Regions from separate parts of the Nocardioides ochotonae genome, predicted to be linked through region 1. Evidence: predicted binding sites of a transcription regulator. Region 1 holds the regulator's gene; each other region holds the start of a gene.

What was found. Region 1 encodes LexA, which represses DNA repair genes until DNA is damaged. Its sites were predicted from a motif close to TCGAACANNTGTTCGA; they were not measured.
Region 2: HBO46_RS13405 (HNH endonuclease signature motif containing protein) is a predicted target of LexA. The motif match lies at 4,127-4,142, and genes of this name have one in related genera.
Region 3: HBO46_RS02965 (alpha-ketoglutarate-dependent dioxygenase AlkB) is a predicted target of LexA. The motif match lies at 7,540-7,555, and genes of this name have one in related genera.

What each region holds. Positions count from the first base shown of each region.
Region 1 covers NZ_CP061769.1:3,634,143-3,644,478, reverse strand. The annotation lists gene HBO46_RS17495 (SDR family NAD(P)-dependent oxidoreductase) at 115-891, shown strand; gene hflX (GTPase HflX) at 1,002-2,561, shown strand; gene HBO46_RS17485 (SGNH/GDSL hydrolase family protein) at 2,789-3,439, shown strand; gene HBO46_RS17480 (ATP-dependent DNA helicase) at 3,483-5,477, shown strand; gene lexA (transcriptional repressor LexA) at 5,614-6,336, opposite strand; gene HBO46_RS17470 (LysM peptidoglycan-binding domain-containing protein) at 6,709-7,056, shown strand; gene HBO46_RS17465 (hypothetical protein) at 7,198-7,581, opposite strand; gene nrdR (transcriptional regulator NrdR) at 7,951-8,427, shown strand; gene HBO46_RS17455 (vitamin B12-dependent ribonucleotide reductase) at 8,605-10,336, shown strand, end outside.
Region 2 covers NZ_CP061769.1:2,755,874-2,766,209, reverse strand. The annotation lists gene HBO46_RS13440 (hypothetical protein) at 1-484, shown strand, start outside; tRNA gene HBO46_RS13435 (tRNA-Asn) at 572-644, shown strand; gene HBO46_RS13430 (hypothetical protein) at 929-1,363, shown strand; gene HBO46_RS13425 (DUF72 domain-containing protein) at 1,388-2,203, opposite strand; gene HBO46_RS13420 (tocopherol cyclase family protein) at 2,254-3,336, shown strand; gene HBO46_RS13415 (hypothetical protein) at 3,365-3,613, opposite strand; tRNA gene HBO46_RS13410 (tRNA-Ile) at 3,726-3,799, opposite strand; gene HBO46_RS13405 (HNH endonuclease signature motif containing protein) at 4,182-5,444, shown strand; gene HBO46_RS13400 (hypothetical protein) at 5,530-5,883, shown strand; gene HBO46_RS13395 (nuclear transport factor 2 family protein) at 5,948-6,502, opposite strand; gene HBO46_RS13390 (hypothetical protein) at 6,499-6,777, opposite strand; gene HBO46_RS13385 (VOC family protein) at 6,806-7,723, opposite strand; gene HBO46_RS13380 (acyl-CoA dehydrogenase family protein) at 7,758-8,939, opposite strand; gene HBO46_RS13375 (Rieske 2Fe-2S domain-containing protein) at 8,968-10,113, opposite strand; gene HBO46_RS13370 (LLM class flavin-dependent oxidoreductase) at 10,326-10,336, opposite strand, start outside.
Region 3 covers NZ_CP061769.1:604,976-615,311, reverse strand. The annotation lists gene HBO46_RS03015 (HD domain-containing protein) at 1-459, shown strand, start outside; gene HBO46_RS03010 (DUF4031 domain-containing protein) at 513-779, opposite strand; gene HBO46_RS03005 (copper homeostasis protein CutC) at 776-1,498, opposite strand; gene HBO46_RS03000 (hypothetical protein) at 1,508-1,828, opposite strand; gene HBO46_RS02995 (hypothetical protein) at 1,825-2,568, opposite strand; gene HBO46_RS02990 (hypothetical protein) at 2,570-2,914, opposite strand; gene HBO46_RS02985 (hypothetical protein) at 3,009-3,356, shown strand; gene HBO46_RS02980 (GntR family transcriptional regulator) at 3,367-4,086, opposite strand; gene HBO46_RS02975 (ABC transporter permease) at 4,154-6,709, opposite strand; gene HBO46_RS02970 (ABC transporter ATP-binding protein) at 6,706-7,473, opposite strand; gene HBO46_RS02965 (alpha-ketoglutarate-dependent dioxygenase AlkB) at 7,578-8,195, shown strand; gene HBO46_RS02960 (aldo/keto reductase) at 8,245-9,120, shown strand; gene HBO46_RS02955 (LapA family protein) at 9,169-9,546, shown strand; gene HBO46_RS02950 (SRPBCC family protein) at 9,558-10,322, opposite strand; gene HBO46_RS02945 (FAD binding domain-containing protein) at 10,327-10,336, opposite strand, start outside.

The DNA.
Region 1 (10,336 bases):
GTCGAGAGTCGTCACCGGTCGAGTCGATCCTCAGACGTACGCCGGGGCACGGCGCGGCACCTGTGACCCGGCCCACGTGACGCACATCGCACGAGCGCGCCTATGCTCCGGCGCATGGACATCAACGGAGCAAGCGCGATCGTCACCGGCGGAGCCTCGGGCATCGGCGCCGCCGCAGCCCGGCAGCTGGCCGCCCGCGGCGCACACGTCGTGGTCGCCGACCTGCAGGTCGAGCGGGGCCAGGCGCTGGCGGAGGAGATCGGCGGCGTGTTCGCGCACGTCGACGTGACCCGCACCGACGACATCACCGCGGCGGTCGAGCAGGCCGTCCGGCTCGCCCCGCTCCGCGCGGTGGTCAACTCCGCCGGCATCGGCTTCGCCCAGCGCACCATCGGCCGCGACGGCCAGCTCGAGTCCGCGCACTCCCTGGAGGCGTTCACCAAGGTGATCGCGATCAACCTGATCGGCACCTTCGACGCGGTGCGCCAGACCGCGACCGCGATGAGCGGAAACGAGCCCGACGCCGACGGGTGCCGCGGCGCGATCGTCAACCTCGCCAGCGTGGCCGCCTTCGACGGCCAGATCGGCCAGGCGTCGTACTCCGCCTCCAAGGGCGGCGTGGTCGGCATGACGCTGCCGGTGGCCCGCGACCTCGCGGCCGCGGGGATCCGGCTCAACACGGTCGCCCCCGGCCTGATCGACACCCCGATCTACGGCGAGGGTCCGGAGTCGGAGGCGTTCAAGGCCAAGCTGGGCGAGTCCGTGCTGTTCCCGCGCCGGCTGGGCACGCCCGACGAGCTCGCCTCGATGGTCCTGGAGTGCCTCACCAACTCCTACATGAACGGCGAGGTCGTCCGCGTCGACGGCGGCATCCGGATGCCCCCGAAGTGAGCGGACGCGGGCGGCTGCGCCGTGCGGAGCGGGGTACCGGGCGGGTCCTGGACGCCGGGCATAGTTAACCGGTCGCGGGCGTTCACCCGGGGACCTACTCTGGAAGGCGTATGACGAACTCTTCTGCATCTCACTTCAGCCTCGACCACGCGCTCGAGGAGACCACCGGCTGGGACGACACCGACCCGTCCACGGACCGCCTCGACCCGACGACCGACGAGCCCGACGGGCCCGATGGGGAGCCGTTCGAGGACGCCTCCGACTGGGCCGACGAGCCGGACCCCGAGGAGGAGCCGACCGTCGGCGCGATGGAGCTGGCCGAGCGCCACGCCCTGCGCCGCGTCGCCACGCTGCGCACCGACCTCGAGGACATCACCGAGGTCGAGTACCGCCAGCTGCGCCTCGAGCGCGTGGTGCTGGTGGGTGTGTGGACCGAGGGATCGGTCGAGGACGCCGAGAACTCCATGGCCGAGCTCGCGCTGCTTGCCGAGACCGCCGGCTCGGAGGTGCTGGAGGCGATCTACCAGCGCCGCCAGACGCCCGACCCCGCGACGTACATCGGCCGCGGCAAGGTGGACGGGCTCAAGGAGATCGTCGCCGCGACCGGCGCCGACACCGTCATCTGCGACGGCGAGCTCGCGCCCAGCCAGCTGCGCAACCTCGAGGACCGGCTCAAGGTCAAGGTCGTCGACCGGACCGCGCTGATCCTCGACATCTTCGCCCAGCACGCGAAGTCCAAGGAGGGCCAGGCGCAGGTCGAGCTGGCGCAACTGAGCTACATGAAGCAGCGCCTGCGCGGCTGGGGCGGCAACCTGTCGCGCCAGGTCGGCGGCCGGGTCGCCGGCGGTGCCGGTATCGGTGGCCGTGGTCCCGGTGAGACCAAGATCGAGACCGACCGGCGCCGGATCAACACCAAGATCGCCAAGCTGCGCCGCGAGCTGAAGGAGATGAAGGGGACCCGCGACACCAAGCGTGCCGAGCGCCGTCGCCACCAGATCCCCAGCGTCGCCATCGCGGGCTACACCAACGCCGGCAAGTCCTCGCTGCTCAACCGGCTCACCAACGCCGGGGTGCTGGTCGAGGACTCGCTGTTCGCCACGCTCGACCCCACCACGCGTCGTACGACGACCGAGGACGGGCGCGTCTACACGATGAGCGACACCGTCGGCTTCGTGCGGCACCTGCCCCACCAGCTGGTCGAGGCGTTCCGCTCCACGCTGGAGGAGGTCGCCGACGCCGACCTGATCCTGCACGTCGTGGACGGCTCGCACCCCGACCCGGAGGGCCAGATCTCCGCGGTCCGCGCGGTGCTGGCCGACATCGACGCCGCCGGGGTCCCCGAGCTGATCGTCATCAACAAGGCCGACCAGGCCGACCCGATGGTGATCGCGCGGCTCCAGCAGCGTGAGCCGCACTGCGTGGTCGTCTCCGCCAAGACCGGCGAGGGCATCGCGAAGGCGCTCGCGGTGATCGAGAGCGAGCTGCCGCGTCCCGACGTGGAGTTCCGGGTGCTGCTGCCCTACGAGCGCGGCGACCTGGTCAACCGGATCCATCAGCAGGGCGAGATCGAGTCCCTGGAGCACACCCCCGAGGGCACGCTGGTCAGCGGCCGCGCCAACGCCGACCTCGCCGGCGAGCTCGAGGAGTACGCCGTCGCGGCTCCCGCCTGACGGGCTCGGCGCGCCCCGGTCACGCACCGGGGCGTGCTGGGTCGGGGGAGGATCGGTCACGGCGTCCTCGTGCCGACGCGAAAAGGGGTGCCGGGGACGCCGCGTTGTCCGACAATGGTGTGGTGCGACGTCGCGGGGCCGGGTCCCCTCCAGCTGGTGGGTCGGTCGCGCCGACGCCCGAACGGTTGCCCCGACGGTCGCCTTGGCGGCGTCGCCGGGTGGCGGCGGTGCTCGCCGCCCTCATCGTCGGGGCCACCACGACGGTATGGGTGGCCGGACAGGCCATCGGTGACAACGTCGGGCGCTGCGAGCGCTTCGCCGCCGCCGCCACCGACCGCGCGGGCATCGTCACCGGCGAGGGACGCCAGGTCCTCGTGATCGGCGACTCCTACGCCGCCGGACTGCTGCTCGAGGACCCGGCGACGGCGTGGCCCGATCGCCTCGAGGGGCGGGTACGGGTGGCGGGGTTCTCCGGCTCCGGCTTCAGCCGGGAGGCGAGCGGGTGCGGGGACGTCTCCTTCGCGACCCGCGCCGCGGCTGCGCTGCGCGCGCACCCGGGTGCGGAGGTCGTCGTGGTCGAGGGCGGCCTCAACGACCACGACCAGGGCGACGTCGAGATCGTCGCCGGGTTCAGGCGCCTGACCGAGGCGGTCGGCGCGCGCCCGCTCGTGGTGGTCGGCCCGCCGCCCGCCCCGACACGTGCCGAGCAGGCCGGGCTCGTGGACGCGCTGCTGGCCCGGCTGGCCGCCCGGCACGGCGCGACGTACGTCTCGACGGCCGGGCTCGCGCTGCCCTACCTTCCCGACGGGCTGCACCTCACGCCCGAGGGGCACACGGCGTTCGGCGAGCAGGTCGCGGCGGTGCTCACACGGTTGTGAGGACGCCGTCGGCGCCGTCGGTGGCCGCGGTTAGGGTTCTCCGGTGTCCTCCACTGTCGAGCAGACCTCCGTCCGCGACGTCCTCGCGACGGCCGTGCGTGCGCTCGGCGGCAGCGAGCGCGCCGGACAGGTGCAGATGGCCGAGGCGGTCGGTCGGGCGATGGAGGACGAGCAGCACCTGCTCGTCCAGGCCGGCACCGGCACCGGCAAGTCGCTGGCCTACCTCGTGCCCAGCCTGCTGCACCGCGAGCGGGTCGTCGTCGCCACCGCGACGCTGGCGCTGCAGCACCAGCTCGTCGAGCGCGACATCCCCCGCCTGACCACCGCGCTGAAGGGGCAGCCGGGCGTCGACACGTCGTACGCCGTGCTGAAGGGCCGCTCCAACTACGCCTGTCTCCACCGGGTCCGTGAGGGCGTGCCGGACGACCAGGGTGCGCTGGTGCAGCTGCCCGAGGGCTCCATGGGCGCCAAGGTGCTCGAACTGCGCGCCTGGGCCGACAAGGAGGCCGAGGACGGCGGCAGCGGCGAGCGCGACAACGCCCCGCGCCACACCGACAAGGAGTGGCGCCAGGTCAGCGTCAGCCACCGCGAGTGCCTCGGCGCCGCCAAGTGCCCCTTCGGTCAGGAGTGCTTCGCCGAGCTGGCCAAGGAGAAGGCCCAGAAGTCCCACCTGATCATCACCAACCACTCGCTGCTGGCGATCGACGCGGTCGAGGGCGTCCCGATGATCCCCGACTACAACGTCGTGGTGATCGACGAGGCCCACGAGCTGACCCAGCGGGTCACCCAGGCCGCCACCGACGAGCTGTGGGCCGCCGAGGTGGAGCGGGCCGCCCGGCGCGCCCAGCGCTACGTCGACGGCAGCGAGGCCGACGACCTCTCCGACGCCGCCGACGCACTGCGCGCCGCGATGGGCGAGGCCCGCCCGGGGCGCCTCGAGCAGCTCCCGGTCGACCTCGGGGACGCGCTCGTGCTGGTCCGTGACAGCGCCCGCGCCGCGATCTCGGCGTTCCCCAAGGACAAGGACCGCGACGGGGAGGCCGACGCCGGCCGCACCCAGGCCCGCGGCACGCTCCAGGAGGTCTTCACGACCGCGGAGCGGATGGCCGCGGAGCTCGACTCCGACGTCCTGTGGATGACCGAGGGCTCCGAGCGGATGCCCCCGCGGCTGTGTGTGGCGCCGCTGCAGGTCTGGGGCCAGATGCGCGACAAGCTGCTCAACGAGAAGACCGTCGTGTTCACCTCGGCCACCCTGATGCTCGGAGGCGACTTCAGCTCGGTCGCGACCAGCGTCGGGCTCAAGCCGTCCGAGCGGATCATCGACGGCTCGCCGACCGCGGCCGCACCGGGGGAGGGCCAGCCCTGGCGGGGCCTCGACGTCGGGTCGCCGTTCGACTACGGCCAGCAGGGCATCCTCTACGTCGCGCGTCACCTCCCGCCGCCGGGACGCGACGGGCTGGTCAAGGCCCAGCTCGACGAGATCGTGGAGCTGATCGACGCCGCCGACGGGCGCGCGCTGGGCCTGTTCTCCTCGCGCCGCGCGGCCGAGGCGGCGGCCGAGGAGGTCCGCAAGCGGCTTCCGCACCTGACGACGCTCGCGCAGGGCGACGCCCAGCTGCCCGAGCTGGCCAAGCAGTTCGTCGCCGACCCGCACACCTGCCTGTTCGGCACGCTGACGCTCTGGCAGGGCCTCGACGTACCCGGCGAGACCTGCCAGCTGGTGCTGATCGACCGGATCCCGTTCCCGCGCCCCGACGACCCGCTGATGTCGGCGCGGCAGAAGGCGGCCGACAAGGCCGGCGGCAACGGGTTCATGCAGGTCGCCGCCACCCATGCCGCGCTGCTGATGGCCCAGGGCGCCGGTCGGTTGATCCGCACGACCTCCGACCGCGGCGTGGTCGCGGTCCTCGACCCGAGGCTGGCGACCGCGCGCTACGGCGGCTTCCTCAAGGCCAGCCTGCCCTCGATGTGGACGACCACCGACCCGGGGATCGTGCGCCAGGCGCTGGCCCGGCTCGCGGGCAAGCCCTCCGCCTGAGCCGCTCCGCCGGCCGGCATCGCGCCGCGTGCGCGACGAGCGAGGACCTCGCAACGGCGACGGGGCTGGCGCGGGGTGAGCGTGTCACCCCGCGCCAGCCCCGGTCAGAGCCGCGCTGCGTCGATCCGTGCCGGGATCAGACCCGGCGCAGGACCGCGGTGACCTTGCCCAGGATCGATGCGTGGGTGCCGTCGATGGGCTCGTAGGCGTCGTTGTGGGGGAGCAGCCAGACCTTGCCGTCCTTGCGCTGGAAGGTCTTCACCGTGGCCTCGCCGTCGATGAGCGCGGCCACCATGTCGCCGTTGTTGGCGGTCTGCTGCTGGCGGATCACCACGTAGTCGCCGTTGCAGACGGCGGCGTCGATCATCGAGTCGCCGGAGACCTCGAGGAGGAACAGCTGCCCGTCGCCGACCAGCTGGCGCGGCAGCGGGAAGACGTCCTCGACCCGCTCCTCGGCCAGGATCGGCCCACCCGCGGCGATCCGACCCACGACGGGCACGTACGACGGGGCCGGCACGCTGTCGCCGATGCCGGTCTCGTCGATCGAGGATCCCTCGCCCGAGGACATCGCCTTGCGTGCGGCCATCACCTCGGGCAGGAACACCTCGAGGGCGCGCGGGCGGTGCGGGTCGCGCTTGATGAAGCCCTTCTGCTCGAGGACCTTCAGCTGGTGCGCGACGCTCGAGGAGCTGGTCAGGCCGACCGCCTGCCCGATCTCGCGCATGCTCGGCGGGTAGCCGCGCTTCTCGATGCAGTCGGTGATGTGGGTCAGGACCCGCACCTGGCGCGGGGTGAGCCCGGTCGCGTCGGCGGGACCGTCGGGGAGCTCAGCGACCCCGTCGCTCTTCTTCTTGGCCATCTGTGCCTTCCCTCGGGTCGTGGTCCGGGTTGTCGGTGCCCGCTCGCCCGGTAGTCGTCCCCGGGTCGGTGGCGTGAGGCCACCGTAGCGACTCCCACCCCCAGAGTTCAAACATCTGTTCGAAGGGCGTGTCGCGGGCCGGTCGCGGACCTCGACCCTCGAGGTGCCTCGAACATTTGTTCGCTCAGGTGCTTGCGTTCCTCGAACACCTGATCTAACGTCGTACACATGTTCGATCGAACGTCTGGTCGAACCGCTGATCTGGTCCTGTTCCGGCGGGACTGTCGGTGGCGGGCGTTAGACATCCTCTGACGCCGCGATCCGCGGCCGACGCACTTTCCTGCACTTCCCGGCACTTCCCCAGGAGCCATCATGAGCACGCTGCACCCCGCAATCGCGATCGCCCCCGCTCGCCCGACGAGCGGTCAGTCGGTGCGACTCACCCGCCGAGGTCGCGCGGTGATCTTCGGGTTCTGCGTCGCGGTGCTGCTCGCCGTGGGGTTCGCCCTCGCCGGCGGCTCGATGGCCACGGCGGAGAAGGGTCAGGCGGAGCCCACGGAGGTCATCACGGTCGGCACTGGCCAGACCCTGTGGGAGATCGCCTCGGAGATCAGTGACGACGGCGACGTGCGTGAGGCGATGCGTCACATCGAGCGGCTCAACGCCCTCGAGTCCCCGATGCTCATCGCCGGTCAGCGCCTGGCGGTGCCCACCAGCTGACGCCACATCCAGACATCGCCGGTCGCCTCGACCCCGACCGGCGAGCAGGGGAAGAGCGGGGGGCGGGACCATGAGGTCCCGCCCCCTGTTTCATGTGCGGAGGCGTCCGATCCCCGGTGCCCGGTGGTCAGGGCTGGGTGCTCAGCGCGCCGCGCGCCGTCCGCCCGGGGCGGTGGCCCGTGGGGCGGCGGTGTGCTCCGGTTGAGCGGGGTGCGGCGCCGGGAGGGCGGAGTCGGGCGTGTTCGGGTCGGAGGTGATGCCGAGCTCGCGCAGTAGGCGGGCGATGAGCATGAGCGCGACGAACAGGCACGCCACGGCGCCCATCGAGGCGAGGGCCAGGAGCCACCAGCCCTCGGTGTCGCCGCCGCGGGCGCTGGCGCCGAAGTCGATCGCGGCGTAGACCAGATAGCCCCAGGCGACCACCGCCAGGGTGACGCACCCGGCCAGGCCGAGCAGGCGTGGTCGCCAGGTCGGCGCCTTCTTGGTGCCCCGCCTCGAACCTGCCCGCTTGCCCTTGCTTGCCACGCCGTCATTGTCGCTGATGACGGACCTCGGCGCGCGGCGACCCGCATGTTCGCGCGGGGGCTTTCCTGCCAGCCCCGACCCGGCGGCGTCGGTGCCGAGTGCGGTGCGACAGGGCTCTGACCTGCGGTTACGGAGCGGTCCGTACCGGGAGGGGAAAACGGGCGTCGCGGGCTTGCAGACGGTCGGTGGCACGCGTACGGTTACCCCTACATCTAGTACTTACAGCGCTGTAGTTATCCACATCTAGTGCACAGCCCAGCGGTGGAAGACTCACAGATGTGAGCGAGTTCTACACAGAAGAACCCCTGTTATCCACACCCTGAGGCACCTCGCCCCGGGCCGTCGTGGCGCGCCTGAGAGGAGCCCCGGATGCACTGTCCCTATTGCCGGAACACCGACACCCGGGTGATCGACTCCCGGGTCGCCGACGACGGGGGTTCCATCCGGCGTCGCCGCACCTGCGGCTCCTGCGCCAAGCGCTTCTCCACCGTCGAGCTCATGCAGCTGATGGTGCTCAAGCGCTCCGGTGCCAGCGAGCCGTTCACGCGGGACAAGGCGGTGTCCGGCGTCCGCAAGGCCTGCAAGGGCCGCCCGGTGAGCGAGGACCAGCTCGCCTGCCTCGGCCAAGCCGTCGAGGACGCACTGCGTCTCGCCGGGCAGGCGGAGATCCCGGCCCACGAGGTCGGCCTGGCGATCCTCGGCCCGCTGCGCGAGCTCGACGAGGTCGCCTACCTGCGCTTCGCCAGTGTCTACCGCGCCTTCGAGTCGGCGGACGACTTCGCCGCCGAGATCGCCACGCTCCGCGCCGAGCGGAGCCCCGGTCACCCCGCACCCACGCCGGGCTGACCCACGAGCAGCCCGGCGCGTAGTGGGGAAGCTGCGCGCCGGGCCTTCCACGAACTTCCCGCACCACTGTCGGTGCTCGGAGAGACCATCGACAGTGAGAGCACGGACCGGAGCACCACCACCAGCATGAGCACCACACCACGCACCACGAGCCACGACGCATCAGAGGAGACGGGCATGACGGAGACGGTCACCAGCGCAACCAGGGGGCGCAAGGCCGCGAAGAAGGGCCTGAAGGTCGAGCGGGTGTTCAGCACCGAAGGCGTGCACCCCTACGACGAGATCAACTGGGAGCGTCGTGACGTCGTCCAGACGAACTGGCGCACCGGTGAGACCGTCTTCGAGCAGCGCGACGTGGAGTTCCCCGACTTCTGGTCGGTCAACGCCTCCACCATCGTGACCACCAAGTACTTCCGTGGTGCCGTCGGCACCGAGTCCCGCGAGAACGGTCTCAAGCAGCTCATCGACCGGGTGGTGCACACCTACACCAAGGCCGGCCTCGAGAACGGCTACTTCGCCAGCGCGGCGGACGCCGAGGTCTTCGAGCACGAGCTCACCTGGCTGCTCGTGCACCAGTACTTCTCCTTCAACAGCCCCGTCTGGTTCAACGTCGGCACCGAGTCGCCCCAGCAGGTCTCGGCCTGCTTCATCCTCTCGGTCGACGACTCCATGGACTCGATCCTGAACTGGTACAAGGAGGAGGGGTTCATCTTCAAGGGCGGCTCCGGCGCCGGCCTCAACATCTCCCGCATCCGCTCCTCCAAGGAGCTGCTGCGCTCCTCCGGTGGCACCGCCTCCGGTCCGGTCTCCTTCATGCGCGGTGCCGACGCCTCCGCCGGCACGATCAAGTCCGGTGGCGCCACCCGTCGCGCCGCCAAGATGGTCGTGCTCGACGTGGACCACCCCGACATCGAGGAGTTCGTCGAGACCAAGGCGCGCGAGGAGGACAAGATCCGCGCGCTGCGCGACGCCGGCTTCGACATGGACCTCGGTGGCAAGGACATCACCTCGGTCCAGTACCAGAACGCCAACAACTCCGTCCGTGTCTCGGATGAGTTCATGCGCGCCGTGGAGGAGGGCACCGACTTCGGTCTGCGCTCGCGCACCACCGGCGAGATCATCGAGCGCGTCGACGCCCGTGAGCTGTTCCGCAAGATCTCCAAGGCCGCCTGGGAGTGCGCCGACCCGGGTCTGCAGTACGACGACACGATCAACGACTGGCACACCAACCCCGAGACCGGCCGGATCACCGCGTCCAACCCGTGCTCGGAGTACATGTCGCTCGACAACTCCTCGTGCAACCTCGCCTCGCTGAACCTGCTGAAGTTCCTCAAGGACGACGACACCTTCGACGGCGAGCTCTTCGCGAAGGCCGTGGAGTTCATCATCACCGCGATGGACATCTCCATCTGCTTCGCGGACTTCCCGACCGAGTCGATCGGCGAGACCACCCGCGACTACCGCCAGCTCGGCATCGGCTACGCCAACCTCGGCGCGCTGCTGATGGCGATGGGTCTGGGCTACGACTCCGACGGCGGCCGGGCGATGGCCGCGACCATCACCTCGCTGATGACCGGCACCTCCTACAAGCGCTCCGCCGAGCTCGCCGCGATCGTCGGCCCGTACGCCGGCTACGCACGCAACGCCGACGCCCACAAGCGGGTCATGCGCAAGCACCAGGCGGCCAACGACACCGTGCGCCCGCTGCACGTCGCCGACGAGCAGGTCCACAAGCTCGCCACCCAGGCCTGGGCCGACGTCATCGCGCTCGGGGAGACCAACGGCTTCCGCAACGCGCAGGCCTCGGTGCTCGCCCCGACCGGCACCATCGGCTTCATGATGGACTGCGACACCACCGGCATCGAGCCGGACTTCTCGCTGGTCAAGTTCAAGAAGCTCGTCGGCGGCG
Region 2 (10,336 bases), 880 kb from region 1:
CGGCGGCGCGGACGTCGCGGTCGGCCCGGGGGAGCGCGTCCTCGCCGTGGCCACCTCGGGGCGGGGGCCGGTCGCCGGCACCCGCGACGCGCTGTACGTCCCGGCCACCGCGGGCCCCGTCGTACGACTGCCGTGGGAGCGGATCGAGGCGGCCGACTGGGACAGCGAGGCCGGCGTGCTGCGCGTGACCGAGCTCGGTCCCTGGGGCCAGGTGCGCCCGGTGCACGCGTTGGCGCTGGAGCAGCCGGGGCGGCTGCTGGAGCTCGTGCGCGAGCGGGTGACCGCGAGCATCGTCTTCCAGGTGCACGTCGTCGTGCGCGGCGACCGAGGCCTGCGCGTCGTGGCCCGCCGTGCGCCGTCGGGGGACCCGGAGATCACCTGGCTGGTGCACTACGACGCCGGGATCGACCCCGAGGAGCCCGCCGTACGCCGGGTGGCCGACGCCGCGCTGGCCCAGGCACGAGCCGAGATCGAGCCCGGCTGAGCGCCTGCCGGCTGCGGGCGGCCCGTCCCCGGGCCCCGAATTTCGCACCCGGCCCCGCAGTTGCTAGTGTTTCCCGCGCTGCACCGATCCCCTGTAGCTCAACTGGCAGAGCATTCGGCTGTTAACCGGAGGGTTGTTGGTTCGAGTCCAACCGGGGGAGCAGAGAGAGGCCCTGAACTGCGGAAACGCAGTTCAGGGCCTCTTGTCATGTGTCGAGGGGAGGCGCGACGCGGGTCTGCGCCTGGGCAGCTCCCACGCCTGCGTCGCGGGTTCCCGGCCGAGAAGTCCTGCTCGTCGGATATGCGGGCTCGGCACAGGGGCCGACCGGTCCCCGGGGAGGCGGGCGACCTTCATGGGGCCGCGATGCGCTTGGCGAGCTCGGGATTGACGCTCCCGATGAAGGGTGGAAGGTTCACTTCCACCCGAGAGATCGACGGTTACCCCATGACTCAGGCCCCGACCGCTGCTCCTGTGCAGAACGCCCGTCGGCGTCCTCCCGTCTGGGCGTATGCCTGGTGGGCAGCGACTGGTGCACTTCTGGGGTTCGGCGTCGCCGGCCTCCTGACGATCGGCATCTTCTTGCTTCCGGTGGCGATTGCGCTCGCAGTGGTCGGCGCGCTCTGGAAGCCTCTGAGCACTCACTCGGCCATCGCCCTCGTGGGCGGCCTGTCGGCAGCGCCCCTCTACCTCGCCTGGATCAACCGTTCGGGGCCGGGAACAGTGTGCGAGGCCCTCGCGGACGGCGCGACGAGCTGCGCGGACCGGTGGAGCCCGTGGCCCTTCGTCGCTGTCGCGGTGATCCTGCTCGCCGGGTCTTGCCTGGTGACGGTCCACATGCGGCGCTCCCGCGACCGACGACCGTCGAGTCCGGACTTCTGACTCTCGAGTCGAGAGTCCCTGCGGTCAGAGTCCGAGCAGCGCGCTGAGCGCGACGGCATCGTGCGGGGCGAAGCCCTTGGCGTCGTTGTCGAAGTAGACGTAGACGTCCTGCTCGCGCGCCCACTCGCGGCAGCGTGCCGCCCAGCCCTCGAGCGCCTCGGGGGAGTAGCCGCTGGTGTAGAGCTCGGTGTCGCCGTGCAGGCGCACGTAGACGACGTCGCTGGTGACCACCTCGGCCTTGGGGAAGCGGCCGGCGGTGTCGGCGACGACGCAGCCGATGTCGTGGCGGCGCATCAGCTCGAAGGACTCCTCGGTGCAGAACGACTCGCTGCGGAACTCCAGCACGTGCCGGATCGGGCGGACGTCCTCGGCGACGGTGAGGGCGCGGTCCTCGGGGACCTTCGCGTCGTGCTGGCGCGCTAGGACAGCGGCCTCCTCCGTGGTGCGGGGCAGCAGGGTGAAGAAGTGGTCGAGGCGCTCGGCGTCGAAGGGCAGCGTGGCGGGGAGCTGCCACAGCACCGGGCCGAGCTGGGGGCCGAGGCCGAGCACGCCGGAGGCGAAGAAGTTCGCCAGCGGGACCTCGACGTCGCGCAGCTTCTTCATGTGGGTGATGAACCGGCCGCCCTTGACCGCGAACTCGAAGTCGTCGGGGGTCTGCTCGCGCCACGCGGCGTACGACGTGGGGCGCTGGAGGGAGTAGAAGGAGCCGTTGATCTCCACCGAGCTCAGCCGACTGGCCGCGTGGGCGAGCTCGAGACGCTGCGGCAGGCCCTTCGGATAGAAGTCACCGCGCCACCCGGCGTAGGTCCACCCTGAGATGCCGACCCGGATCCGTCCCATGGCGGGACGGTAACCGCATGAGGAGCGGTCGAGACGGGCATGGTGCGGGCATGCCCGACCCCGACCTGGCTGTGAGCCCGCTGCCCGCCCGGGCCGCGCGACGGCTGCTGGCGCGCTACCGCGGCAGCGGGGCCGACCTGCCGTGGGGCGACCCGCTGCGGGCCCACGGGGTCGCGATGGAGGGCTACTTCTGGCGGTTCACCGACCCGCGCACCGGACGGGTCCTGATCGCGCTCAACGGCGTCAACCGGGCCGCTGACGGACACTGGGCCACCCTCGGGCTGGCGGCCCACCCGGGCGGTTTCCTGCGCACGCGCGTCCACCCCGACGCGGCGGCCCAGCCCGACGGGCTCGGTGCGCGCGCCGGGGAGGCGTTCCACGGCACGGTCGACGCGCTGCAGGTCGATCTGGGTCCCGACGCGCGCGTGGATGCCCGTCTGGTGGATGCGGTGTCGTGGCCGCGGCGCTCGTTCGGCGGGTCGAGCGTCTTCCAGGCGGTCCCGGCGCTCAACCAGTACTGGCACCCGTGGCTGCTCGGTGGGCGCGTCCACGGCACCGCGGTGCTCGGGGAGCAGACCTGGGACCTCGACGGCTGGACGGCGTACGGCGAGAAGAACTGGGGGCGGGGCGGGTTCCCGGACTCGTGGTGGTGGGGACAGGCGCAGGGCTTCGCCGAGGACGGCGTCTGCGTGGCCTTCGCCGGCGGCGAGGTCAGCGCCGGGCCGCTGCGGACCACGGTGACCGCGGTGGTCGTCCGGCTGCCCGACGGCCGGGTGCTGCGCCTGGGCGACCCGGTCGTCTCCCCGGTGCGGGCCGCGGTGTCCGACGAGCACTGGTCGCTGCGCGGCCGCAGCGCCCGTTGGAGCGTCGACATCGATGGCCGCGGCGACCTCGGGCGCGCGCACGTGCTGCCGGTGCCGCTGCCCGCCGAGCGGCGCAACGTGCCCGGCGCCATCGAGCACCTCGCGGGGCGGATGCGGGTGGTCGTACGCCACCGCGGACGCACGGTCTGGGCGGGGGAGTCACTGCTGGCCGCGCTGGAGCACGGTGGCATCGCGCGGGCGCGTGCGGAGGTGTTGCGTCGCGGCGGGTCCCCGGGTGACACCGACGCGGCCCCGGAGGTCCGGGACTAGCGAGCGGTTCTGCGGCGGCCTTGGAGGGTCAGCCGGTGGCGGCGACGTTGGAGTTGGCGTGGGCGATCTCGTCGCGCAGCCGGGGCAGCTCCTCGACCTCGCCGAGGTGGCTGAGGACCCGCTCGTCGGAGTCCGGCCGGGGCACGAGGAGATACGCGTGCCAGGTATCACCGACGCGACTCAGGAGCATCTGGTGCTCGCTCGGCACCGCGCCCCCGACGGGGAGCTGCGCCTCCGCCCCGTCCAGCGGGCCGCCGATGATCGGTGAGGTTTTCATCGGCGCGAACGTAACCCAATCGGATGGTTTCGCCGCGCTCGCGGAGGGTACGACGCGCGCCGGTCTAGGCCGCGCCGGGCGCCGAGGAAGTGCGGCGCCGCTTGCGTGCTCGTAGGGCGGGTGGGGCTCGAACCCACGACCCAAGGATTATGAGTCCTCTGCTCTAACCGACTGAGCTACCGCCCCGGGCGCCCTGCTGACGGCTGAGGGCATCCGCTCCCATCGCCGCGACGCTGGGCAGAGGTGACCCTACCGGTCGTGTGGACGGCGGGCTGATGGTGTCCGATGGCGGCGTGCGTCTGATGCTGGTGGGTGGTCGAGAGTGAGGGATCTGGACAGCCGATCGAGCTGCCCGACCGGGATGCAAACGTTTCCGATGTTGATCGACCTCGTTGGTCGAAACGGCTTCTCGCCCGCTCAGGGGAAGGAACGGATGGACCGCGGAACTCGACAGGAGTTGCCAGACCCCGGATTGCTGGCGCAAGTTCCTCGATATTGACCATGACCGCCTAGTCGAACACATGTACGATTGCCTCTAGGTGTAGATCCGACTTCTCGGGAGGCGTCGATGACCGATCCGGTCCATCCCTTCGTCGCCGGTGCCGAGCGCCTGGGTGTCGGTCTCGATGAGCTCGCGAAGCTGGATCCGACGTTTCTGTCGTTGACCGACAAGCGGGAAGCCCTGTTGCTGCTCGCGCGGGCCTGCTCGCGGGTGCAGGCGCTCGAGGCACGGGTGATGGCATGCGCGGACGACGTGGCCGATGCCGATGGGTTCCGTGACGTGGCGTCGTGGGTGGCGCAGCGCTCGCAGGTGTCAGGCGGGTCGGCCCGGCGGGCGCAGCGCCTCGGGGTGGCGTGCGAGCACCGCTGGCAGGTCCTGGGGCGGGCGCTGGTCGAGGGGCACGCGAGCGTCGACCAGGGGCACGTGATCGTCGCGGCGCTCGACGAGGTCAGGATTGCCGGCCGGGTGGTGGAGGCGACGGCGGAGGAGTGGGCCGACGTGCTGGCCCGCGCCGAGGCCTGCCTGGTGGAGCAGGCGGTGGACTTCGGTCCGCGCGCCTTGCAGCGGCTGGGGGAGCGGATCCTGGAGGTGGTGGCGCCGCAGTGGGTCGATGAGCTCGAGGAGCGCCGGTTGCGCGATGCCGAGCGGGCGGCGCGGCGGCGTACGACGTTGAAGGTGCAGGGCCTCGGCGACGGGACGGCGCTCATCAAGGGACGCGTGCCCGAGAGTGTCGCGTTGCGGCTGACGACGTTGTTGGAGTCGTTCACCAACCCGCGCCGAGCAGCCGAGGACAAGGCGGCGGACGATGGGCGCCGGGTTCCGTACGAGCGGCGACTGGGGGAGGCGTTCTGCTCCTTGTTGGAGTCCCTCGACCCGAACCGCCTTCCGCTGCACGGCGGGGATGCCACCACGCTCGTGATCACGATGGACCTCAAGACACTGGTCGAGGGCCTCGGCGCTGCCACGCTCGCGGACGGGTCGCGGATCACCGCCGGGGAGGCGCGACGGCTCGCGTGCACGGCCAAGCTTGTGCCCGCGGTGCTGGGGACTCGGTCGGTGCCGCTCGATCTCGGGCACGCGTCACGTCTGTTCAGCCCGGGTCAGAGAAAGGCCCTGGCTATCCGCGACCGGGAATGTCGGGCGCATGGCTGCACGATTCCCGCGACGTGGTGCGAGGCGCATCATGTGCGGCCGTGGTCGGCGGGTGGAAAGACCGATCTCGACAACGCGATGTTGTTCTGCGGCCACCATCATCATCTGATCCACGACGAGCGTTATCTGCACCAGCAATTGCCGAATGGTGACATCCGGTTCGCCCGGCGGACATAGACGGGACAATGACCCTATGACGGTGACCGATCTTCCTCCCGTCGGGGAAACAGCGCCTCGTGCGCGCCTCGACCGTCCGGTCCTCGTGGGCAACCTGGTCTCCGGCGCGCTGTGGCTGCTGATTCTCGCGCTGCTGGGTGCCTGGCCGCTGTCGCTCATCGGCGCGGCGTACGTCGCGGTGGCGAGCACGTTCCTGGCCCGGGTCTACGCCCGTGAGCGGCTCAGCCGGAAGCAGGAGGCGCTGGCCTGGGCGCTCCCGTGGTTCGGCGCGGTCGTGCTCTGGATCTTCCTGATCGCCTCCATCGGGGACGGCGTCGCGGCGCCGGCGTGGTTCCACGTGTGGCCCGGCTTCGTGGTCGGGACGCCGTGCTACCTGGCGTGGCAGCTCTCGGCCCTGGCCGTGCGGCAGTTCGTGTCGTGGCGCGAGACGCAGGCATGACAGTGGCCGGGCCGGTCCCGGAGGACCGACCCGGCCACTGACGTGCGGAGCGAGGGGAGCCTGATCAGCTGTCGCGGGACCAGAAGTCCCGCCACGTCTGCCACCGCTCCGGCAGGTCCGCCCGGCTGATGAACGGGTTGCCGGGGAAGTGGAACCGTCCTGGTGCGGCGAGCGGGCTCGCCGCGACGTCGGCGGCGTAGAACACGTGCGTGCTGCGGGACTTGAAGTACCACTGTCCGTCGCGGCGCTCGTAGCGGTCCCAGTACTGCATCGGCATCACGATCCACTCGCCGTCGACCTCGTGCTCGGGGCGGCAGTAGACCGTCCCGGTGGCGTGGTCGGCGTCGGTGAACTCGATGACGTGGTTGGCCACCAGGTGGAAGGTGATGCCGTAGGGGCGCAGCACCGGGTCGTACCACTCGGCCAGCGCCTCCCGGCCGACCCGGCCGTCGTGGGTCGTGACGTCCTCCACGAACAGCGCCGCCAGCCCCGTCACGTCCCGGCTGTCGAGGGCCTGGGCGTAGCGGTAGGCGAGCTGCCGGATCTGCTCGGTCGAGTCCAGCCGGTCGACCCGGGCGGCGAGGCCACCCGGGTCGACGGCACCGAGGCTGTCGCTCACTCGCCGCGTGTGACGGCGTCGAGCAGGTCCCGCGGCAGCGGCGCCGGCTCGGCGTACGTCGTCTCGGGGAGCTCGCCGGCCCGGTCGGCGGCGACGATGGACGCCCGCAGCTTCGCGCAGGTGGGGACGAGGGCGGTCCCGCCCGCACCGGTCGCGCTCTCGCGCAGCTCGGGGCAGTCGCCCGCGTCCTGCAACCACTGGACGCTGGTGTGGATCGGGCTGTACTTCTCCACCAGCACGCGGTTGCCGCAGCTGTGGCAGCTGATCTGCTTCACGGGTCCTCCGTTCGGCGGGTGCCGGCGCTCAACTGAACGCCGCGAGCGGCTCGGAGCCCGACCAGTCGTGGCCCCAGTAGCTGTCGGCGGTGATCTCCTCGGCCGTGTAGTGCGACTCGTCGACGAGCATGCCCTCGCAGCCGTACTCCACGTCCCAGCCGCCGGGGGCGCGGACGTAGAAGGAGATCATCTTGTCGTTGGTGTGTCGGCCGAGCGTGGACGACAGCGAGTAGCCGGCCTTGTTCGAGCGGTCCAGTGCCCGGCCCACGTCGTCGAGGGAGTCGACCTCGACCATGATGTGGATCAGGGCGGGGTCCTTCATCGCCGGCGCCGGGCACAGCGCGAGGCTGTGGTGGCGCTGGTTGACGCCGATGAAGCGGATCCGCTGGGTCGGGACACCGGGCGGGGTCTCGAGCTTCATCGCACCGCGCGGCAGGAAGCCGAGGGTGTCGAGGTAGAGCTTCTGCGACGCCTCGATGTCGGTGGTCGGCAGCACGACGTGCCCGAGGCCGACCCCGGAGGTGACGAAGCGGCTGCCGTGGCGCGTGACCAGCGGCGAGTGGTCGAGCACGGGGCCGAAGAAGATCTCGACCTGCAGGCCGGAGGGGTCGGTGAAGGCGAGGACCTCCTCGACGCGCCGCTCGTCGGCCTCCTCCGCGCTCAGGCGCTTCGGCGCGTAGCCGGCGTCGGCGAGCGTCTTCTCCACCCGCGCGAGGGCGAGGTGGTCGCGGACCTCCCAGCCCACGGTCCGCACGCCATCGGTGTCGCCGGGGCGCACCACGATGCGGGCGGCGCGCTCGTCCATCCGCAGGTACAGCGCGTCCGGGTCGGGGCCGCTGCCCTCGCCGAAGCTCAGCACGTCGAAGGCGAACTCCCGCCAGCGCTCCATGTCGGTCGAGGACACGGTCACGTACCCCAGGGCACGGATCTCTCGGATCTCGGTCATCTGGTGTCTCCTTCTGAATCGATGGGGTGGCGGGTCAGATCAGGGCGCGCAGGGCGCCCTGCGGCTCCAGGCCCATGTGCGTCAGCGCGTTGGCGTGGTACGTCGGGCCCGGGATGTTGATGGCGTGGTTGAGACCCGCGTGGGCGTCGCGCCAGAAGCGCTGGAGCGGCTGGTCCATCCGCATGGCGCTGCCGCCGGAGCGGGCGAAGATCCGGTCGACGGCGTCGACGGCGCGGTGCGCCGCCCGCACCTGGCTGAGTCGGCCGAGGGCGCGGGTCTCGAAGGGCACCTCGCGACCGGAGTCGACGATGTCCCAGAGCCGGTTGATGTTGCCGAGGATCTCGGCCCGCGCGGCGTGGATGTCGGCGGCCGCCTCACCCAGCGCGGACAGGGTGTAGGGGTCCTCCTTGACCACCGTGCCGTGCGCGTTGATGCGGTTGCGCTGGTAGCCCAGCGCCGTCTCGAGCGCGCCCTCGGCGATGCCGATGATCGCGGAGGTGATGCCGGCGGGGAACGTGCACGACCAGGGCATCTTGTAGAGCGTCTCGTCACGGCCCGCCTCGCGGACCGCCGAGCCGTCGATGACCTTGTCGCAGTCCATGACGCGGTACGCCGGCACGTAGGCGTCGCGGACGATGATGTCCTTCGAGCCGGTGCCGCGCAGACCCACCATGTTCCAGGAGTCCGGGACGATCTCGTAGTCGCTGCGCGGCAGGATCACGTGCATCATCTTCGGCGGGCTGAGCGGGGTGCCGTCCGCGCCGGCGAGCAGGCCGCCGAGGAAGATCCACTGGCAGTGGTCGGTGCCGGAGGAGAACTGCCAGCGACCCGAGAAGCGGAAGCCGTCCTCGCCCTCGGGGACCAGGACGCCGTTGGGCTGGTACGGCGAGGCGAGCCAGGTGTCCTGGTCCTCGCCCCACACCTCCTCCTGCACCCGCGGGTCGGCGAAGGCGAGTTGCCAGGGGTGGACGCCGACGATGCCCTGGACCCAGCCCGCGGAGCCGAAGATCTTGGCGGTCTCCATCACGGTCTCGGCGAACTCGGCCAGGTGGGTCTCCTGGCCGCCGTACTCCTTCGGCTGGAGCATCCGGATGGAGCCGGCGCTGCGCAGCAGGGCCGCGGTCTCGTCGGGGAGCCGGCACAGCTGCTCGGACTCCTCGGCCTGCTCGCGCAGCTTGTCGGCGTGGTCGATCATCTGACGACTGATGTCGTTCATCGGGGGTGTTCCTTCTCGTGGGTGGGGCTCAGGCGCCGGTGGTGGCGGTGGACGAGGACTCGACGCGGCTCTCGGCCTCCCAGGTCTCGACCGCGTAGTCGCAGTCGACCTCGAACTCGAAGCGCTTGGTCATGTCCGGCGTGACGTCCTCGACGTCGACGTAGAACTGCTCGTACCAGCGGCGCAGCTGGTAGACCGGCCCGTCCTCCTCGGTGAGGAGCGGGTTCTCGATGCGGGTCTTGTGCTTCCAGACCTCGACGTCCTGGAGGAACTGCACCTCGAGGCCGTCGACGAAGGTCTGGCCCATCGCCTGGGCGTCCTCGTCAGACACGCCCGGCAGCTTCTCCACGATGATCCCGTACTGGAGCAGGAAGGAGTTGTCGCTGATCGGGTAGTGGCAGTTGACCAGCTTGGCCTCGATGACCTGGTCGTCGGCCTCGGTCCAGATCGTGTCGAGCATGAACGAGGGGCCGAAGTAGCTGGCCTCGGAGCGGGTCACCGCGTCCGGCAGGTCCATCTGCACGCCGGTCTTGATGTCCTCGCGGCCGGTGGAGTTCATGTACTGGCTGGCCACGTGGCCCTCGAAGACGTTCTTGAAGTAGCGCGGGATCTGGTAGTGCACGTAGAAGAAGTGCGCCATGTCCACGACGTTGTCGACGATCTCGCGGCAGTGCGCGCCCTCGACCAGGTAGGACTTCCACGACCAGGCGGTCCACTTGCCGCTGTCGTACTCGGGGATCTCGGGGATCGTGACGTCCGCCGGCGGCGGGTTGCCCTGCGGGTCGTTCCAGCAGAAGAGCAGACCGTTCTGCTCCATGGTGATCCAGCGCAGCGTGCGGGCACGGAGCGGCGTACGGCGGGCGTAGGGGACCTTGGTGCAGCGGCCCTCGCCGTTCCAGCGCCAGTCGTGGAAGGGGCAGGCGATCTCGTTGCCCTTGATCTCGCCGTGGGCGAGGTTGCCGCCCATGTGCCGGCAGAACGCGTCGAGCATGCTGATCTCGCCGTTCTCGCCGGCGAACACGACGGCCGTCTGGCCGAAGATCTTGAGCTCGTGGGGCTTGCCGTCGCGGAAGTCGTCCGCCAGCCCGAGGCAGTGCCATCCGCGGGCGAAGCGGGAGTAGCCGTCGCCGGAGTCGATGAACCGGATCTCGTCGGTGGGGGCGGTGACGCTCATGCCTACCTCCTGGGTAGTGGTGCGGGGTCGAAAAGTGGGGGGTGAAGACAGGGGTGACGACAGGGGGGAACGGGGGATGACGAAGGGGACGGCGCGGGCAGCCCGAGACGCCCGTGCGGAGGCACACGATCCGTGACGCCCGTCACCCGGCTCCAATGGCGCTCCCGCAAATCGGGAGTCGCCGCCAGGCCGGCCCGGGAGAGGGCGGGCGTTCAGGCCGGGA
Region 3 (10,336 bases), 1.2 Mb from region 1:
TTCGTCTACGACCCGGTGCCGGTGGTGCTGGCCGCGTGGTTCCACGACGCGGTGTACGACGGGGAGCGCGACGCCGAGGAGCGCTCCGCCGCCTGGGCGGAGCACGCCCTGGTGGGTCTCCTCAGCGACGTGGAGGTCGCCGAGGTGGCCCGACTGGTGCGGCTCACCGAGACCCACGACCCGGCGCCGGACGACGCCAACGGGTGCGCGCTGTCCGACGCCGACCTGGCGATCCTCGCCTCCCCCGCCGAGCGGTACGCCGCCTACGCAGCGGCGGTGCGCGTGGAGTACGCCCACCTCGACGACGCCACCTTCCTGGCCGGGCGGGCCCGGGTGCTGCAGAACCTCACCGCGAAGGAGCGGCTGTTCCGCACGCCGTACGCGCTGGAGCGCTGGGAGGCCCCCGCCCGCGCCAACCTCGAGCACGAGCTGGCCGGTCTCCTCGCCCGGATCGGCTGACGGCGCCACAAGCCCCGACTCGCGCAACCATTGGCCCCGACTCGGCGGAGGGTTCAGCGGGGACGGGGGGTCTTGCGGCGGCGCAGGCCGGCCGCGTTGAGGCGGGCCACCAGGTCGCGCGAGGAGACCGGGGTGGCGCCGGCGGCGACCACGTCGTCGTACCACTCCGAGGGCACGTCGTAGTGGTCGCGGTCGAAGCCGCGCTCGGGGATCCCGAGCCCGCGGGCGAAGCGGTGCAGCTCCTCGTAGGAGACGTCGCTGGCCAGGTGCGACCAGAACCGGCCGTGCCCGGGGACGTGCGGCGGGTCGACCAGGATCATCGGATCCGCTCGGCGGCGTCGTCGAGCAGCAGACGCCACGAGCGCACGTGGGCGGCGTCGACGTAGGAGCGGTACGTCGCGCCGGGCCGGGTCTGGCGCCCGAGGTGGAACTGCCCCACCCCGGCCCGGAGCAGCCACGGGACGTGCTCGGCCAGCAGCCCGCCGCCGGCCACCAGCAGCCGCGCGGCGACCGGGTCCGCGCTCACCGTCGCGAGCAGCTCATCGATGCCGGAGTCCATGCCGCGCAGCGATCCGGCCGAGCGCACGCCGACCACCCCGGGCAGCCCGGCGACGTCGCGCCAGGCCCGCTGGGGCTCCAGCGCGGCGTCGAAGCCGCGGTGGAAGGTCCACGGCACCCCGCGCAGCATCCGGGCGAGCTCGGCGCACACCCCGGTGTCGATGCCCAGGTCGACGTCGAGGAAGCCGAAGGACACCCCGGCCGCCCCGGCGCCGAGGTAGTCGTGCGCGAGGCCGGCCAACCGGGTGAGCTCGCCCCCGGTGGTGGTCCAGGAGGAGTTGAGGCGGAGCAGCACGAAGACCGGCACCTCGCTGGCGCGGCAGACCCCCGACACCGTGGCCGGCTCCGGCGAGGTCGGCCCGTCCTCCGGGGCCCCGGCGTGGCTGACCAGGTGCAGCCGGTCGGCGCCCCCGCCGACCGCGCCGGGCACGTCGCGCTCGTGCAGCACCGTCACCTCGAGCAGCGGCGGCACGGTCGTCATGGACCGATGCTAGGACCCCAGGCCCTGCTCCCGCGCGGAGCGCGCCAGCGCGGCGAGCGCGCGTCGCACCACCAGCACCGCCTCCGGGCCGACCTCCTGCGGCTCCTGCCACACCCGGTCCCAGGTCAGGGTGCCGCGCCGCACCCGCTCCCCCACCGTGCGCGGCACCAGCGGGGCCTCGGGCCCGGTCGCCTCGTGCAGCGCGCTGCGCAGCGCCGCCCGGACCACCGGGTCCCCGTGGCCCGCCCGGTCGAGGGCGCGGGCCCGGTCGTGGAGGAGCGCGCCGCGGGCGAGGACCCGGTCCACCGCCTCCTGCGCCGAGCCGCTCATCGCGTCATCAGCGCCGGCAGCTCGGCGAACAGGGCGAGCCGCTCGCGCTGCTCGCTCACCCAGGCCGTGACGCTCGCGCGCAGGTCGAGCAGGGTCTCGATGAGGTCCACCACGAGACGGACGTCGTCGATGATGTCGGTGACCGCGGCGAGGCCGCGTGTCGCCAGCTCGGTGGCGAACGCCGCCCAGCCCAGCGGCCCGCCGACCTTGGCGCTGATCTTGGCCACCAGCCGGAACAGCGCCTGACCGAGGTCCACCAGCAGCCGCTCGACCTCCACCGCGAGCCGCTCGACGAAGCCCGCCACCGTCTCCAGCACCCCGGCCCCGGCGCCGACCAGCTCGGCCACCGCCCGCCCGGCCAGGCCGAGCAGGTTGACCTCCACGACGTACGCCGCGGCCGCCTGGCCGCCCCATGCCGGGTCGACCCCGACCGAGAGCCGGATCAGGTTGTCGGCCCACACGTGCAGGGCCGCGCGGACGTCGCCGCACGCGTGGGCGTTCTGCCGGATCGCCGCGTAGTCGCCGGACAGCGGGCGCACGATCAGCTCCTCGAGGCTCTCCTCGGGCAGGCGGCGCAGCCCGGCGCCGGCCTTGTTGAGCGCGTCGATGCCGAGGTTGACCACGTCGCGCAGCTCCGAGTAGGTGGTGTCCCAGGCGGTGAAGGTGGGGTCGTGCGCGATCTCGCGGGTGCCGAGGGCGGGCGGGGGCAGGCTGATGTCGACCAGCGCCGGGACCGCCATCTCAGGCCGTCCCGGGCAGCTGGGCGTGCACGCGGGCGGCGTCCTGCGCCGCGGCCCGGTCGGCACGCTCCAGCTCGGCGGTGCTGAGGACCACCGCGTCACGGACCTCGCGCCACTGCTCGGCGTAGCGTCGGCCGAGCTCCTCGAAGGCGAGCGCCACCTGGTCCATCGCCTCGGCCAGCGGGCGCAGCAGGCAGACCGGGCTCGGCTCGAAGCCGTCGCGGCGCGCCACCCAGGTCACCGCATGCTCGACGATCGCCGCTGCCTGGCCGGCGGCGTCGTCCATCACCTCCGGCAGCCGTCTCAGGTCCAGCCACCGTTCCACGAACACGTCCCCAGCCGCCATGTCGCGCCTCCTCGACCCCGCGGCCGCCGCGTGCGGCCGACCCTCAAGGGCTGCCCGGGCGCGCCCGCCCTTGAAACGGTCGCACAATGGGGGTGTGGACAACGCAGTGCTCTTCGATGCCAGGGCCCGGGTGCTCGCCGATCTCCAGGCACGACAGCGCGCGACCCCCGGAGCGGTGAGTGCCCTCGAGGACGCCGTCTCCGCCCGCACCTGGTGGGCCGAGCAGTGGCCCGAGGGCCAGGTGTACGTCGCGGGGCTGGTTGCCCAGGACGTCCAGGACGCGCTCCTGGAGACCGAGGGGCGCTGGCCGGTCTGCCTCGAGTGCGGCGACGACGTGCCGCAGCACGCGCTGTACATCCAGCCCGACCTCGGCGGGCCGGACCCGCTGTGGGTCTGCGAGGAGACCGGGGAGCCGGTCGCCGCGCTCGGTCAGCTCGGGTGAGCCGCCGGGCTCAGTCGTCCTGGCCCAGCTGCACGTAGAGGGTGTAGCGGTCCGCGCGGTGCACGGTGCGCGAGACCTCCACGACCGTCTCGCCGACGAGCGCGCGACGCGAGTGCCGGAGCACGGCGGCGCCCTCGGCGATCTCGAGCAGCGCCGCCTCGTCCGCGCTGGCGAGGTCCGCGGTCACGGCGTCCTCGGCCCAGGTCGGGCGCAGGCCACGCGCGCCGAGCGCGTCGTACAGGCTCGTGGGCATGCCGGACTGCAGGAAGCCGGGCAGCAGGACCTCGTTGAGGTAGGCATCCTCGATGCACATCGGGCCGCCGTCGGCGCGCCGCAGCCGGCGCCAGTGGAGCACGGCGTCGCCCTCGGTGATCGCGAGCGCGCGGGCGACTCCCGGGCCGGCCTGCTCGCGCCGGGCGAGGAGGGTCTGCGACTCCGGCTGCAGGCCACGGCGCGTCATCTCCTCGGTGTAGCCGAGGATCTGGCTGGCGGCGCGGCGCGGGCGGGCCACGAAGGTGCCGCGTCCGGGGACCCGCTCCAGCAGTCCCTCGACCACGAGTGCGTCCATCGCCTGGCGCACGGTCATCCGCGCCACCCCGAAGAGATGCACGAGCTCGCGCTCGGAGGGGGCGGGGGTGCCCGGCTCGGCGCCCGCGACGAGGGACCTCACATACTCACGCACCTGCACGTGCTTGAGGCTGCGTCCATCGGTCTGCACGGTGAGCTCCACGGGTCCGACATTAGGGTCCGCTCGCGGCGGCCGTCACCCGATTGAGTGATTTCATATACGAAATCCCTCAATCGGTCGCGATCGCGGTGAGCACGTCCAGGCGGGCGGCCCGGCGCGCCGGCAGCACGGCGGCGAGCACCCCGACCACGATGGCCAGCGCCAGGAACACCGCGAGCTGCCCGACCGGCACGCTGATCACCTCCAGGCCCTCGTCGCGCAGCGCCCGCATCAACGCCACCCCGAAGACCACTCCCAGCACCACGCCGAGCACCGCCCCGAGCAGCGAGATCACCACCGACTCCAAGGTCACCATCCGGCGCAGCTGGGCGCGGGACAGCCCGATGGCGCGCAGCAGCCCGATCTCCCGGGTCCGCTCGATGACCGACAGGGCGAGGGTGTTGACGATGCCCAGCACCGCGATCACCAGCGCCAGCCCGAGCAGGGCGAAGATCGTCAGCACCAGGTTGTCGATCGGCTCGCGCTGCTCGGCGGCGAACGCGGCCTGGTCCTTGACGGTCACCGCGGGCTGGTCGGCGACCACGTCGTCCAGGCGCTGCTGGAGGACCCCGACGTCGGTCCCGGGCGCACCGAAGACGATCAACGCGTTGTCGCGGTCCTGGAAGCCAGCCGCGACCAGGTCCTCGACGCTGGTCAGGACCGGCGCGAAGACGACCGGGTTGTCCTCGAAGGTCCCGGCCACCCGCCAGGTGACGTCCCCGGTGGGCACCTGCAGGTCCAGCTCGTCGCCGACGTCGACGCCCTGGTCGTCGGCCCAGGACTCCTGCACCAGGATCGACCCGTCGCGAAGCGTCAGCTCGCCGCGGGCCACCACCAGCTCCAAGGAGTCGATCTCGCCGCGGTCGGTCGCCGCCAGCGCGACCTGCGAGCCGTCGCGCAGCCCGGCCCCGAAGCGCTCGCGGACCACCCGCTGCACCCCGGGCACGGTGCGCATCTCCGCGGCCACGTCGGGTGAGAACGGCGCCCCGAAGAGGCTGCTGACCACGAAGTCCCCGACGAAGCTCTCCTCGATGGCGCGGTCGACGCTCGCCTTGGCCGAGTCGCCGATGATCGCCATCGTGCAGGCCAGGGTGAGCCCGATCATCAGCGCCGAGGCGGTCGCCGTCGTACGCCGCGGGTTGCGCAGCGCGTTCTGACCCGACAGCAGCCCGACGAAGCCGAAGACCCGGGCCAGGACCGCGCGGGCCAGGTCCAGCAGCGGCCGCCCGAGCACCGGGCTGGCGGCACTCACGCCGAGCAGCACGGCGAGCACGCCCGCACCCAGCACCCACCCGTCCCGCGGGACGTCGACGAGGGCGTCGAGGAAGCCGAGGCCCGCCAGCATCGCGAGCGCCCCGACGGCGACCAGCGCCAGCCCGAACCCGAAGCGGCGCCGCAGCGAGGTCTCCGGGAGCGCCACGTCGTCGCGCAGCGCCTGGACCGGCGCGATCCGGCCGGTGCGCCGTGCGGGGAAGTACGCCGCGACCACCGTCACCACGATCCCGACGGCGTACGCCGCGAGCACGGTGCGCGGGGCCAGCACCAGGTCCTGGCCGCTGAGGTCGAGCCCGAAGCGGCCCACGACCGCGGCGATCCCACGCGCGAGGAGCACCCCCAGCCCCAGGCCGAGGGTCGCCCCGACGACACCCAGGATCAGTGCCTCGAGCAGCACCGAGCGCACCACCTGCCCGCGCGAGGCGCCCAGCGCGCGCAGCAGGGCCAGCTCGCGGCTGCGCTGCGCGACCAGGATCGAGAAGGTGTTGACGATCAGGAACGAGCCGACCACCAGCGCGATGCCCGCGAAGATGAGCAGGAAGGTGGTCAGGAACGAGACCGCCTCCAGCAGGTCGCTCGCGGCCTCGTCGGCGGCGTCCTCACCGGTCACCGCGTGGATCCCGGCGGGCAGCACCTCGGCCGCCTGGTCGGCGAGCTCCTGCTGGGAGACCCCGTCGCGCGCGGTCACCCAGACCTCGGTGTAGGCGTCCTGGCCGTCGAGGAAGAGCTGCTGGGCGGTGCGGGTGTCGAAGAGCGCGAGGGTGGCGCCGCTGAGCGAGCCGCCCTCGGGGAACCCGGCGATGCCGACCAGCACCGGGTCCAGGGTGCTGGTGTCGCCGCCGGTGGTGATCTCCACCCGGTCGCCGAGGTCGTAGCCGGATTTCTCGGCCGTCTGCTCGTCGAGCACCACCTCGTCGTCCCCGCGGGGCTCCTCGCCCTCGAGGATGGCCAGCCCCTCGAGCCCGCCGGCCGCGGGCGCGTCGTTCCAGCTGCCGCCCAGCCCGGGCGGGCCGAACCCGCCCACGAGCTTGCCGTCGGTGTCCACGACGTACACGCCGTCGGCCTCGACCTGACCGTCGGCGCGGGCGGCGCCGGGCAGCGCGGCCAGCCGCTCGACCACGTCGGCCGGCACCGTGTTGGTGGACAGGAAGCCGTCGGCGGTCTGTGCGCCCTCCGGCTCGACGACCACGTCGCCGACGGTGGCGTCGAAGAGCGCGGTGAAGCTGCGGTTGAGCATGTCGGAGAACATCAGGGTCCCCGCGACGAAGGCCACGCCCAGCACGATCGCGAACGTGCTCATGAGCAGCCGCACCTTGCGGGCGAGCAGGCTGCGCAGCGCCGCGCGGATCACGCCGACCCGGCCAGCACCTCGAGGACCGACTCGCGGGTCGGCTGCCGCAGCTCCTCGACCACCCGGCCGTCGGCGAGGAACACCACGCGGTCGGTGTACGCCGCGGCGATCGGGTCGTGGGTCACCATCACGATCGTCTGGCCCTCGTCCGCGCTCTGGCGCAGCAGCTGGAGGATCTCCGCACCCGAGCGCGAGTCGAGGTTGCCGGTCGGCTCATCGGCGAACACGATCCGCGGACGGCTGACCAGCGCCCGGGCGACCGCGACGCGCTGCTGCTGGCCTCCGGACAGCTCGTTGGGGCGGTGGCTGAGCCGGTCGCGCAGCCCGACGGTGTCGATGACGTGGTCGAACCACTCGGCGTCCGGGCGACGCCCGGCGATGGCCAGCGGCAGCACGATGTTCTCCCGGGCGTCCAGGGTCGGAACCAGGTTGAAGGACTGGAAGACGAACCCGATCGAGTCGCGGCGAAGCCGGGTGAGCGCCTTGTCGCGCAGCTGGGTCAGGTCCTCCTCCCCGATGAGCACGCTGCCGGAGTCGGGCCGGTCGAGGGCCGCGCAGCAGTGCATGAGCGTGGACTTCCCGGACCCGCTCGGCCCCATCACCGCCGTGAACCGGCCGGCCTCGATGTCGAGGCTCACGTCGTCGAGGGCCCGCACGAGGGCCTGGCCCTCGCCGTACGTCTTGGTCAGGTGGCGCACCCGCGCCGCTGGGGGCCGCTCGGCATGCTCCGGCTGCCCCGACGGCGGGGTCGCGGTATGGCTCATGGCGAAACCATTCCGCGTCCGGCGCCGGCGCGCCAGCCCCTTTCTCCCGCCACGCCGGGCCCAACGTCGAACATCCGTTCGAGAGCGTGACCTATGGTGGAGACATGGACTTCCAGGGAACGCTCTTCGGGGCACCCCCGGCCGGGGTGGGCTCCTTCGACGGCATCGAGCGCCGCCTGCTGGGTCGCGGCGCCTGGATCGACGTGCTCCGCTCCTGGGTGCCGGCCGCCGACGAGGTCTTCGAGACCCTCGTGCGCGACGTGCCCTGGCGAGCCGAGGAGCGCCAGATGTACGACCGGGTGGTGGCGGTGCCCCGCCTGCTGCACACCTATCTGGCCGACGACCCGCTTCCCCACCCGGTGCTCGTCGAGGCCCGCGCCGCCCTCAGCGCGCACTACCGCCCCGAGCTGGGCGAGCCGTTCCGGACCGCCGGGTGCTGCTACTACCGCGACGGGCGCGACAGCGTGGCCTGGCACGGCGACAACATCGGGCGTGGCCGGACCACCGACACGATGGTCGCCATCGTGTCGCTCGGCGACCCCCGCCGCCTCGCGCTGCGACCGCGCGGCGGTGGCGGCGGCTCGCTGTCGGTGGAGATGGGCCACGGCGACCTGCTCGTGATGGGCGGCAGCTGCCAGCGCACCTGGGAGCACGCCGTACCCAAGGTCGCCCACGCCGGCCCGCGGATCTCGGTGCAGTACCGCCCGCACAACGTCTTCTGAGCCCGGCCCAGACCTGGCCGGGCTTGCGTGGTCCGGTTGGCTGGGGCCCATGAGCACCACGACCTCCTCGTCCTCGCCCGCCACCGCCTCGGGCACCTTCGCGCTCGGCGGCGACCTGCCGGTCGTCCGTCTCGGGTACGGCGCGATGCAGCTCACCGGCCCCGGGGTCTGGGGGCCGCCGCGCGACCACGACGAGGCGGTCCGCGTCGTACGCCGGGCCGTCGAGCTGGGCGTGACCTTCATCGACACCGCCGACTCCTACGGGCCGTTCTACTCCGAGGAGATCATCCGCGAGGCGCTGGCGCCGTACCGCGACGACGTGGTGGTGGCGACCAAGGCCGGGCTGCTGCGCACCGGGCCCGACGTGTGGGTGCCGTGCGGGCGCCCGGAGTACCTGCGCCAGCAGTGCGAGACCAGCCTGCGCCGTCTCGGGACCGACCGCATCGACCTGTTCCAGCTGCACCGCATCGACCCGAGCGTCCCGCTCGAGGACCAGGTCGGCGAGCTCCGGGCGCTGCAGGAGGAGGGCAAGGTGCGCCACCTCGGCCTCTCCGAGGTCGGCGTCGAGGAGCTCGAGGCCGCGCGCCGGGTGGCGCCCATCGTGTCGGTGCAGAACCTCTACAACCTCGCCCACCGCGACGCCGAGGCGCTGCTGGACCACTGCACCGAGCAGGGCATCGCGTTCATCCCGTGGTTCCCGCTGGCGACCGGTCGGCTCTCCGCCGAGGACAGCCCGCTCGCCGCGGCGGCACGCGAGCGGGGCGCCACGCCCGCGCAGCTGGCGCTCGCCTGGCTCCTGCACCGCTCGCCGGTGATGCTGCCGATCCCGGGCACCTCGCGGGTCGCACACCTGGAGTCCAACGTGGCCGCGGCCGGCATCGAGCTGACCCCCGAGGAGCAGCAGCAGCTGGCCGCCCTCGCCTGAGCACTCCGCACGGGATTCCTCCACCCCTCCGCGGGGAACCTGCAGGGTATGACCGAGTCCAGCAACACCCCGGCCCCCGAGCAGCAGCCGGCGCCCCCGACCAGCCAGCCGACCACGCCGCCGGAAGCGAAGCCCGGCAAGCGGTCCTCGAAGTCCACGGCGCCCGCCGCGGACCCACTGCGCGGCTCCCGGACCAGCGGGGTCTGGGTGGCGCTGATCGCGATCGCGGCACTGCTGATCCTGCTGCTGATCTTCATCGTGCAGAACACCCAGGACGTGCAGGTGGCGTTCCTCGGCTGGGAGGGCCGCGCGCCGCTCGCGGTGTCCCTGCTCGCCGCCGCCGTGACCGGCATGGTGATCGTGATCGTGGCCGCCTCCCTGCGGATGCTCCAGGTGCGCCGCCGGGTCAAGCGCGAACGCCGCTGACCTCTCGCCGATCAGGACCGGCGGCGACCCAGCAGCCAGCGCAGCACGAGGAGTACGACGAGGGCCGCGGCGACCTGCTTGCCGTAGGCCTTCACGAGTGCGGGCACGACCGCGGCGCCCAGGTCGAGCGCGCCGTCGTCGATCGGGCCCGTGGCGGGCTCGGGGGTCGATGCCCGCGGGGTCGCGGGCGCTGGGGCGACCGCCCGGTCCGGGGCAGTCTCCCGAGGCGTGGCCGGTGGCACCGCGGCGGCCGGCTCCGGGGACGGGGACGGGGACGCCTCCGCCGACGACTCCTGCGCCTGCGCATCCGCCGCAGCCTCCGCCGGTCCGGTGAGCCGCTGCTCCAGGCACGCCACGAACTGCCCGAGCAGCTTGTCGGAGACGTCCTGCATGACCCCCCGCCCGAACTGCGCCGGCTTGCCGGTGATCGCGAGGTCGGTGAGGACCTCCACGTCGGTGGCGTCGCCGGCGTCGCCCGACGCGCGCATGGACACCGAGACGGTGGCACCGGCGGTGCCGTTGCCCCGCTTGTCCTTGCCCTTGGCCTCGACGACGAACCGGTGCGCCGCCTCGTCCTTCTCCACGAACCTGCCGGACCCGTTGTAGACCAGCGCGATCGGCCCGAGCTTGACCTTCACCGAGCCCGCGAAGCCGTCTCCCTCCGCCGAGGAGATCGTGGCGCCCGGGAAGCACTCGGCCACGGAGGCGATGTCGTTGAAGTGGCTCCAGGTCTCCTCGACGGAGGTGTGGACGGTGAAGCGGTGGGTCAGCTCCACGGCCTCAGGCCCCC